DNA from 3 places in the Comamonas testosteroni genome. Region 1 is predicted to be linked to each of the others. Evidence: predicted binding sites of a transcription regulator. Region 1 holds the regulator's gene; each other region holds the start of a gene.
The links. Region 1 encodes sigma-54, which starts transcription at its own class of promoters, with help from an activator protein. Its sites were predicted from a motif close to TGGCANGNAANCTGCTTT; they were not measured.

Region 1 (3,274 bases):
CCTGTCCGTGCAAAAAGGCGAGGTGGTCGGTCTGCTCGGCCCCAACGGCGCGGGCAAGACCACATCGTTCTACATGATCGTGGGCCTGGTGCGCAGCGACGGCGGCGAGATCTTCATCGACGGCCAGCCGGTGGGCGGCATGCCGATTCACCAACGCTCGCGTCTGGGCCTGTCCTATCTGCCCCAGGAAGCCTCCATCTTTCGCAAGCTCAGCGTGGAAGACAATGTGCGCGCCGTGCTGGAGCTGCAAAAGGACGAGCAGGGCAAGACGCTGACGCAGGGCGAGATCGAAAAGCGCCTCACCGGCTTGCTGCAGGAGCTGCGCGTCGAGCATCTGCGCCAGTCGCCGGCACTGGCTCTGTCCGGCGGTGAGCGCCGTCGCGTGGAAATTGCCCGAGCCCTGGCCACGCAACCGCGCTTCATCCTGCTTGACGAACCGTTTGCCGGCATCGACCCGATTGCGGTGATCGAGATCCAGCGCATCATCGGCTTCCTCAAGGAGCGCGGCATCGGCGTGCTGATTACCGACCACAATGTGCGCGAGACGCTGGGCATCTGCGACCACGCCTTCATCATCAGCGACGGCCATGTGCTGGCCGAAGGCACGCCCGAGGAGATCGTGGAGAACGCCGATGTGCGCCGCGTCTATCTGGGCGAACATTTCAGAATGTGATGACCCCCACGTTCCTTCACTTTGTGTGGTCGCTGCCCCCGGAAGGGACCCTGACCGGCTGCGCCGGGGTTTGCCCTGGGGAGACCCGGCTGCCAACCCATGGCACTGTGCGCGTTTGCAATGATTGTCTGGGAGCCGCGCCTCGATGAAGCCAGGTCTCTCGCTACGCGTTTCGCAGCATTTGTCGCTGACGCCGCAGCTGCAGCAATCCATTCAGCTGCTGCAGCTCTCCACTCTGGAGCTGGCGCAGGAAGTCGAGCAGATGCTGGTCGACAACCCTTTTCTGGAACGTGCTGGCGATGAGGCCGAATCTACGGGAGATGCTCCTGTAGATGTAGCTGCTAGCGCAAGTGAATACAACACTTCAGACAGTATTCATGCTGAAAATGATGCGAAGCAAACGCAAGCAGCTGCTGAAACAATAGCGGAGACGCCAAGTGCCGAGACCCCGGAAACGCTGAACTGGGAGGCCGACGGCATGGACGGCCAGGACGGGGAATGGGGCGGCGAATCCAGCAGCGAGTGGGATACGCCCTCGGCCAGCAGCTCCACACGCAACCGCGATGGCGATGACGAAACCGATGCCATCGATCTGGCGCGCGAGCACCAGAGCCTGACCGACTTTCTCCATCGTCAGGCGCTGAGCCTGCATCTGGGCGCGGCGGACATGGCGGCACTGCGCTTTCTCATCGAGTCGCTCAACGACGACGGCTATCTCGAGGATTCCCTGCAGGAGCTGGCGCAGAGCCTAGCCGGCGACGACCTGGAAGAGCGCGAGGAGCTGGAGCAGCACTTTGTCATTGCTCTGAAGCTGCTGCAAAGCCTGGAGCCCGTGGGCGTGGGCGCGCGTGATCTGGCCGAGTGCCTGCAGCTGCAGCTGCGCGACCTGATCCGCACCGCCGAGGACGAGGGCACGACCGAGGCGCATATGAACCGGCTGCTGCTGGCGCAGGCCATCTGTGCGCAGCCCATGGACCTGCTGGCGCGGCGCGATCTGCGCAAGCTCACCAGCCTGTGCGGCGCGCGCGAGGAGCAACTGCGCGAGGCCATGGCATTGATCGCCAGACTGGAGCCGCGTCCGGGGCGTCGCTTTGTCGATGTGGAACGCCATATCGTGGTGCCCGATGTCATCGTGCGTCCGGTGCGGGCCGGCGCCGGCCGGATGGACTTTTCCGTGCAGCTCAACCCCGAGGTCATGCCGCGTCTGCGCGTGCACGACATCTATGCCGGTGTGCTGCGCCGCCACAAGAACAGCGACGGCCATGCGGCGCTGCAGCAGCAGCTGCAGGAGGCGCGCTGGTTCATCAAGAACATCCAGCAGCGCTTCGACACCATCTTGCGTGTTTCCGAAGCCATCGTGGAGCGGCAGAAGAACTTCTTTGTGCATGGTGAGCTGGCCATGCGCCCGCTGGTGCTGCGCGATATCGCCGACACCCTGGGCCTGCACGAGTCCACCATCAGCCGCGTGACCACGGCCAAGTACATGGCCACGCCCCAGGGCACCTTCGAGCTCAAGTATTTCTTCGGCTCGGGCCTGGGTACGGAAACCGGCGGCAGTGCCTCCAGCACGGCCGTGCGTGCGCTGATCAAGCAGTTCGTCGATGCCGAAGATGCCAAGAAGCCGCTATCGGACGCCAAGCTGGCCGATATGCTCAAAGAGCAGGGCATCGAGTGCGCGCGCCGCACCGTCGCCAAATACCGCGAGCAGCTCAAGATACCGACGACCACGCTGCGCAAGGCGCTGTAGGGCACCGCAGAAACAAGAAAGCCGCTGATGCATCGCACAGCGGCTTTCTTGTTCTGCATTTAGGGCGGGAGCCTTGATAAGGCATTTCTCAAGTCAGGGGCAGCGAGCAAGAGCCGCCCTTGCGGCGATGCCGCCGTCCCCCTTGGGGGCGCCCGGCCAGGGGGAAGGCGCGTAGCGCCTCAGGGGGTTATCAAGAAACCAGCCACCAGATAAACCAGACCAGCACGCCGATCATCAGTCCGAACTTGAGGATCTTGTAGAAGGTCGGATTCCAGTTGCGGAAGGCGCGGCGGTACTTGCCCGCATAGAACGAGATCTTGAACAGCTTGCTGATCATGCCGCGCGGATCGCCTTCGTTGTTGGGCGAGCTGGCGGCGGCCACCACATTCTTGCCCAGCCAGTGATTGAGCCACTGGGCAAAGCCATTGGTCATGGGACGCTCCACGTCGCAGAACAGCACGATGCGGTTGCCCTCGCTGCGGTTCTCGGCCCAGTGCATAAAGGTCTCGTCGAAGATCACGCCTTCGCCTTCGCGCCAGCTATAGGGCTGGCCGTCGACCTCGATCATGCAGCGGTCGTCGTTGGGGGCCAGCACGGCCAGGTGATAGCGCAGCGAGCCTGCATAGGGGTCGCGGTGCAGATTGAGCTTGGCGCCGGGCGGCAGCTCGGCAAACATGGCAGCCTTGACGCTGGGAATCGACTTCACCAGGGCCGTGGTCTTGGGGCACAGCTCCATGGCCGAGGGGTGGGCGTCGCCGTACCATTTGAGGTAGAAGCGCTTCCAGCCGGTCTTGAAGAAGGAGTTGAAGCCTGCGTCGTCGTTGTTGGCGGCGGCCTTGATCTGCATGTTCTTT
Region 2 (3,274 bases), 1.0 Mb from region 1:
CAGACCACGCCGTCGATCAGCTTGCTGCTGCGCAGCACATCCTTGGGCACGCTGACCTTGAGCTGGCTTGCCGCCTGCTGGTAGAGGTCGATGCGATTGATCTGCCTGGCCACGGCCAGATAGTCGGGATGAGCCTTGAGCAGGCCCCAGCGCTTGTGCTGGGTAAGAAACCACATGCCGTCCGAGAGATAGGGGAAGTTCACGGCCCCGTCGTTGAAGAACTTCATGTGGTTGGGGTCGTCCCAGGTCTTGCCCAGTCCGTTCTGGTAGCGCCCCAGAATGCGCTGGTTGATGGCGTCCACGCTGGTGTTGATATAGGACTTCTGGGCCACGGTCTCGGCCATCTTGGTCTTGTTCTGCAGGCTGGCGTCGATCCAGCGGCCGGCCTCGAGAATCGCCATCATCACGGCGCGGCAAGTGTTGGGATTCTTCTGTGCGAACTCGCCCGTGGTGCCCAGCACTTTCTCGGGGTGATCCTTCCAGATATCCTGCGTGGTATTGGCCGTAATGCCTATGCCGTCCATGATGGCGCGGTGATTCCAGGGCTCGCCCACGCAGAAGCCATCCATATTGCCCACGCGCATATTGGCCACCATCTGGGGCGGTGGCACGGTGATCAGCTTGGCCTCGGACAAAGGGTTGATGCCCGCAGCCGCCAGCCAGTAATGCATCCACATGGCATGGGTGCCTGTGGGGAAAGTGCCGGCAAACGTGTATTCGCGTTTTTCCCTGGCCATCACCTTGGCCAGGCTGGCTCCGTCCACCGCGCCCTTGTCGGCCAGGGCCTTGGAGAGCGTTATCGCCTGGCCGTTGTTGTTCAGGCTCATGAGCACGGCCATGTCCTTCCTGGGGCCGCCCACACCCAGATGCAGGCCGTAGACTAGGCCATAGAGCACATGGGCGAAGTCCAGCTCGCCGTTGACCAGCTTGTCGCGCACGCCGGCCCAGCTTGCCTCCTTGCTGGGGACGATCTTCACGCCGTATTTCTGATCGAAGCCCAGCACCGAGGCCATGACCACGCTGGCGCAATCGGTCAGCGGGATGAACCCGATCCTGACCTCCTTCTTCTCCGGCGCGTCGGAGCCTGCGGCCCAGGCGCCATGGTGGCCCAGCGTGCCATAGAGGGCAGCAGCACCGGCCACGCGCAGAAACTCACGCCGGCCACCGGCAGATACGGGCTCGGGCGCAGGAACAGTAGACGAAGGAAGGCGCTGGCTCATGAGAAAACTCCATCAAGAATCGTGGTGAAGGCGATCCGGAAAACAAAAAGGCGCCCTTCCCTCCTCGGGTGTGAGGAGAAAAGGACGCCGTTGTCCCAGGTCACTCGTAATAACGCTTTAAGCGCGACCGCCTTTGGTCTGCTTGACATCAACAGTCATGCACAAACCATGCCAGGCCTTGATCAGAGGCGGAGCAGGCTTTGCACCTCCAGTTTTGGCCCATATTTGGTGCAGCGCAACAAACACAGCGCAGCCAAGGCTATGAATTGGTGCTGCCCGGCAGCAGGTCCACCGTGGCCAGAATCGCCTCGGCCACATCCAGCATGCGCCGGTTCTGGTTCATGGCCGTCTGCCGGATCAGTTTGTAGGCATCGCCCTCGCTGAGCTGGCGGTAGTTCATCAACACGCCCTTGGCCCGCTCTATGGTCTTGCGCTCCTTGAGCGTGGCGCGTGCCTTGTCGATTTCGGTCTGCATGTCCTGCAGCCGCATGGATTGCTCCTGCACCAGCAAGACAATGCTTTTCTCGAGCTGCAACCCGTACGCACCCTCCGCTGGAAAGGAGGCGGCTGACTGCGTGGCCCCCAGAAAGGCTGCAGCCGCTTCGGCGCGAGTCCCCGGCTGCGGCTGCATCTCCAGCAGCGCCAGTTGCTGGCAGAGCGCGGCGCCGGCCTGCTCCAGCTTGCGCAGACATTGAGCCTGCAGCTCATCGGCCAGGAATGCCTCAATCTGGTGCATGGCGTCGAGCCGGCTGGAACAGGCTTCGAACCACGGCGAGCTCAGGCTGCGGTCCAGCGGCAGGCCGTCACCGGCCGTGCAGCCCATTCGACGCAGCCGCTCGATCACCGTCATATCGAGGCAGGCCCCGCATTGCTGCTGCCAGCGCTCCATCCCCGAGGGACTGGCGAAGTCTGCAAACACCTGAAAGCAACGCTCCTGCGACTCGATCAGATGCAGCCAATGGCGCTGACGCTCCGTCCTGCCTACCCCTGCGGTAAACGCCGCAACCCCCGTGGCACGCTCCTGGCCCGCCAGCTCCTTGCCCTGCATGAAATGAAACAGCGCCACCAGCAATTTCGCGATATCGGGATCGCAAGCACTGTCCGCCGCCTCGAACACCACGGTCAGGCAGGCCGCAATCATGCGGATCAACGCCTGAGTGCAGTCCTCGGCACTGAGCTGCAGCGCATCGCGCCGGCGGCGCAGCAGCGGCAGGGCTTCAAAGCCTTGCAGCGCATTGGCGATCGCATTGAACAGGCGAGCGCCATGCGCACCCGGCGCCCGCGCGCCCAGCTCTTCAAGCGCGAGGCAGACCCGCTCCATGACCCGGTCCACATGCAGGCCATGGTCGAGCAGGCTCTGCTGCGCCTGTGCTCCGCCGCTGACCAGAAAGATATTCGAGAGACCGCGCTCTTTTTGCAGCGCATGGACGAGCTCGGACACGCTCGCCACCAGGCTGCTGGCGCGGCTGATCTGCTCCAGCTCGGCAATCTCGCTTTGCCTTGCAGCCACCAGATAGTGCAGAGGCGTTTTCATGGGGTAGTGCTTGTCGTCATGTTGATGCCATGGACGATCAGCACGATTCATGCCATCTCAGGCAAGGCGACGCTGCCGCTTCTCCCAGAGCCGGTCCACCATGGCGCCCGCACCGATTCCCACGACATAGGCCAGCAGATCCAGGGGATCGAAGCCGTTGCCCAGCACCAGATAGGCCAGCTTGTTGGCACGCAGGGCCTGCATCCAGGGGGCCTGATAGAGCTGCAGGAACTCGATGGCAAAGGCGATGACCAGTGACCAGGCCATGAGCCTGCCGCGCGTGATGGTCGGCCGCAGCCAGGCCACGCACAGCAGCAGCACCCAGGCCCAGAGCGCATCGCCCGGATAGTTGCCCAGCACGACGGGAAAGGGCACGTAGCCCCGGCGCGAGGCCAGCCCGATGGCGATGACCGCCGCAATGAGCAGGGTCAACACCATCCGTGAGCGACGAAAGGGTCCGGCAGCGGCCAGATGAATCAACAAGCTGCGTCCCCTTTAGTCGATATGCGCGCCGGAGTCC
Region 3 (3,274 bases), 550 kb from region 1:
CCGGGGATGACCATCAGGATCACCAGCATGGTCGAGGTCAGCATCCAGGCGGTGTCACCGGCGCTCAGGGTGGGAACGGCCTCGGCCGCTGCTTCGGCCACAGGTGCTGCTGCGGCGGCAGCCGTTGCAGCTTCCTGGGCAAAGCCTGTGGCCGAAGCAGCCAGCAGGCCCAGTCCCAGGCCTGCGCTCAATAATTTCTTGATCATGGCAATCTTTCTCAAAACGGTTCCAGAGAGACTGGGCCTTTACAGGGCCGCGTCGCCGGTTTCTCCTGTACGGATACGGATCGACTGCTCCAGCGCCTGCACAAAGATCTTGCCGTCGCCGATCTTGCCGGTGCGGGCTGCGCCCTCGATGGCGTCGATGGCGGCATCGACCAGATCGTCGGCAATAGCGGCCTCGATCTTGAGCTTGGGCAGAAAGTCCACCACATACTCGGCACCGCGGTACAGCTCGGTGTGACCCTTTTGACGACCAAAGCCCTTGACTTCGGTCACGGTGATGCCTTGGACACCGATTTGGGAAAGTGCCTCACGCACTTCGTCGAGCTTGAAGGGTTTGATGATGGCGATCACCATTTTCATGACGGGCTCCTGAAAAATTAGAAAGTCTTGGAGAGCGTCAGAATCAGACGCGCCTTGTTCACATCGCCGAAGTAGGCCTTCTTGTTGGCGCCGGTCACCGCTGCTGCAGCAGAGAAGCCGTCGCCCAGGTCATAGGCACCACCCAAGCTGTAGTCCACATAGTTGGGAACGCCCAGGTCCTTGATGTCGCTGGAAAAATGGGTGTAACCAACTGATGCTTTCAGTGTCACCTTGGGCATCACTTCCTGGCTGTAGGAGAACTGCAGATATCCGGTGTTGCGGCCCTTGAGACCCGAACCCGCCTTGGCGCCGGCCCAGCCGAAGTAATCCTTGGACACCGTATGCGAATACTTGGCCGTGAACGGGCCGTAGGTACCGGCGCCGTAGATCTCGGTGGTGTTGCCGTTGGCATTGCCCGAGTACACATAGGTCAGCATGCCCACGTCCCAGTCCACATCGGCGGCCTTGAACTTGTAGCCGCCGTAGAAGTCGGTTTCCAGCGAGTTGCCGGGCAGCCAGTCCACGGAGGAGTTCCAGTTGCCCACGTAGAAGCCGCTGTCGCCGAACGTGTAGTCAAAACCGCCTTGCAGCGCGGGCTTGACGGCCTTGGTGCGGCTGGCGTCCTGGTCCTGACCACGGAACTTGTAGTTGGTAGTCAGGGCAACGTTGGCGGAGAGCTGGGCATGGGCCCACATGGGGGCGACAACAGCGCAGGCCAGGGCGGCAGTCTTGGCGAAAGTCTTGAAACGGCTTGCAGCGGGACTAGGCATTCAGGGTTCCTCCGGTTTGAAAATTTCGTGGCAAAAATCTCGGATGAACTCTCAAAGCACAGACCGTGCCAGTCTCTGTGGCTGCTGCCGGGTGGTCCGCCGCTCATGCTCTGAGAACAGGCGCCGGGCCATAGCTGCCAGTACAAAAAGCTACGAGTTTTCACAATCACTGAGCGCATCTTTCGCCACCTGGGTGCTGGCCGAAATCCATTGCACCAAGATGGTGCGTTTTTGCGATGCACCGCCATGGCTCTGCTTTTTGCCGGGTTCTTGCACCAATCAGGGGATTGGGAAGTGAATGCTTGCTCTTTGTCTGGGCGCTGACAAGGAAAAAGCCCATCGGCTAGGCGATGGGCTTGGGGGTTGGCTGCAATTCAGAAGCTGGCCTGGGGCAGGTCTGCCTTGGTGAACACCAGCGAGACCTTGGCTTCCTCGGGAATCGGCGGCAAGTCCTGATTCCAGTGCTCCCAGGCGCTGCGCAGCTCGGCCAGCTTCCGGGGCTCACGGTCACGCAGATTGGCGCGCTCACGCGGGTCGTTGCCGATGTGGAACAGGTACTCGATGCCCTCGATCTGCAGATATTTCCAGTCGCCGCGTATCAAGGCCTTTTGCTCGCGGTGTTTCATGCGCCAGGCCAGGTCGCGCTCGGGCATCCAGCTCTGGTCCTGCATCAGGGGCAGCAGGCTGATGCCGTCCAGCGGATAGTCGGCATCTGCCGATACGCCGGCGGCGGCCAGGAAGGTGGCCGACCAGTCCATGGTCAGGCTGGGCGTGTCGCAGACGGCTCCGGCCGTCATGCGCGCCGGCCAGCGTGCCAGCAAAGGCACGCGGATGCCGCCTTCGAGCAGGTCCATCTTCTGGCCCACGAAGGGCCAGGTATTGGAGAAGCGCTCGCCGCCGTTGTCGCTGGTGAAGACGATCAGCGTGTTCTCGCTCATGCCTTTTTCCTCCAGCGCATCCAGCAGCCAGCCTATGCCTTCGTCCATGTGATGGATCATGCGCTGATAGGTGTCGATGGAGCCGCCGTCGATATGCTTGCCCATGCCTTGCAGGCGCTCGGATTCGGCGCGGTCCTCGCGCGTCAGCCAGGGCCAGTGCGGCGCGCTGTAGTGCAGCGAGAGGTAGAAGGGCTGGTCGGCCGTCTGGCGCTTGACGAAGTCCACGGCGCGGCGGCTCAGCAGATCGGTCAGGTAGCCGTCTTCGGCATGCGGCTCCTCGTTGAGCCAGAAGTCGGGGCGTCCGCGCGGGTCGCAGTGGGCGAAGTAGTCGGCGCCGCCGGCATGAAAGCCGTAGAACTCCTCGTAGCCCGACAGGCGCGGGCCGAAATGTGGCGGGTAGCCCAGATGCCATTTGCCGACCAGGGCCGTGGCGTAGCCAGCATCGCGCAGCAGCGAGGCCACCGTGGGGTGATCGGGCGGCAGGCCCAGCACCTTGTCGCCATGCACGCTGGCGATCGGCTCCTCGGCCGCACCGCGCAGGCGGTACTGCCAGCGGCCCGTGGCCAGCGCAAAGCGCGTTGGAGAGCACACCGACGAGTTCGAGTAGCCGCGCGTGAAGCGCAGGCCCTGGGCCGCCATGGCGTCCAGGCGCGGCGAGACATCGGTGGCGTTGTTGTGCGCATCGCGCGCACCGGTGCAGCCCAGGTCGGCATAGCCGAGGTCATCGGCCAGGATGAAGATCAGATTGGGACGGGAGTCGGTCATGGGAGAGCGGGGAACATTCAAAAACAGGAGCTTCTATCGCTTGTTATGCAAGGATTCTGAATAGATTTGATGCTGAAAATGTTTGGCGGCAAGCGATAGGCGCTCCTCAAATATCAGGGCTTGAAACCCGAGCGCTGCACCACCGGCGCCCATTGCGCGCGGTAGGCCTTGAGCATTTTTTCCGTGTCCTGCGCACTGCTGACCACGGGTACCAGGC

Region 2: F0P97_RS03330 (CmpA/NrtA family ABC transporter substrate-binding protein) is a predicted target of sigma-54. The motif match lies at 1,377-1,394, and genes of this name have one in related genera.
Region 3: F0P97_RS01100 (TorF family putative porin) is a predicted target of sigma-54. The motif match lies at 1,408-1,425, and genes of this name have one in related genera.

What each region holds. Positions count from the first base shown of each region.
Region 1 covers NZ_CP043568.1:5,649,330-5,652,603, reverse strand. The annotation lists gene lptB (LPS export ABC transporter ATP-binding protein) at 1-673, shown strand, start outside; gene F0P97_RS26030 (RNA polymerase factor sigma-54) at 819-2,420, shown strand; gene F0P97_RS26025 (aspartyl/asparaginyl beta-hydroxylase domain-containing protein) at 2,611-3,274, opposite strand, start outside.
Region 2 covers NZ_CP043568.1:738,623-741,896, reverse strand. The annotation lists gene F0P97_RS03330 (CmpA/NrtA family ABC transporter substrate-binding protein) at 1-1,220, opposite strand, end outside; gene F0P97_RS03325 (nitrate regulatory protein) at 1,480-2,805, opposite strand; gene F0P97_RS03320 (DUF2809 domain-containing protein) at 2,812-3,237, opposite strand; gene F0P97_RS03315 (Bug family tripartite tricarboxylate transporter substrate binding protein) at 3,250-3,274, opposite strand, start outside.
Region 3 covers NZ_CP043568.1:255,788-259,061, forward strand. The annotation lists gene F0P97_RS01090 (ammonium transporter) at 1-206, opposite strand, end outside; gene glnK (P-II family nitrogen regulator) at 246-584, opposite strand; gene F0P97_RS01100 (TorF family putative porin) at 602-1,354, opposite strand; gene F0P97_RS01105 (sulfatase) at 1,729-3,057, opposite strand; gene F0P97_RS01110 (Bug family tripartite tricarboxylate transporter substrate binding protein) at 3,171-3,274, opposite strand, start outside.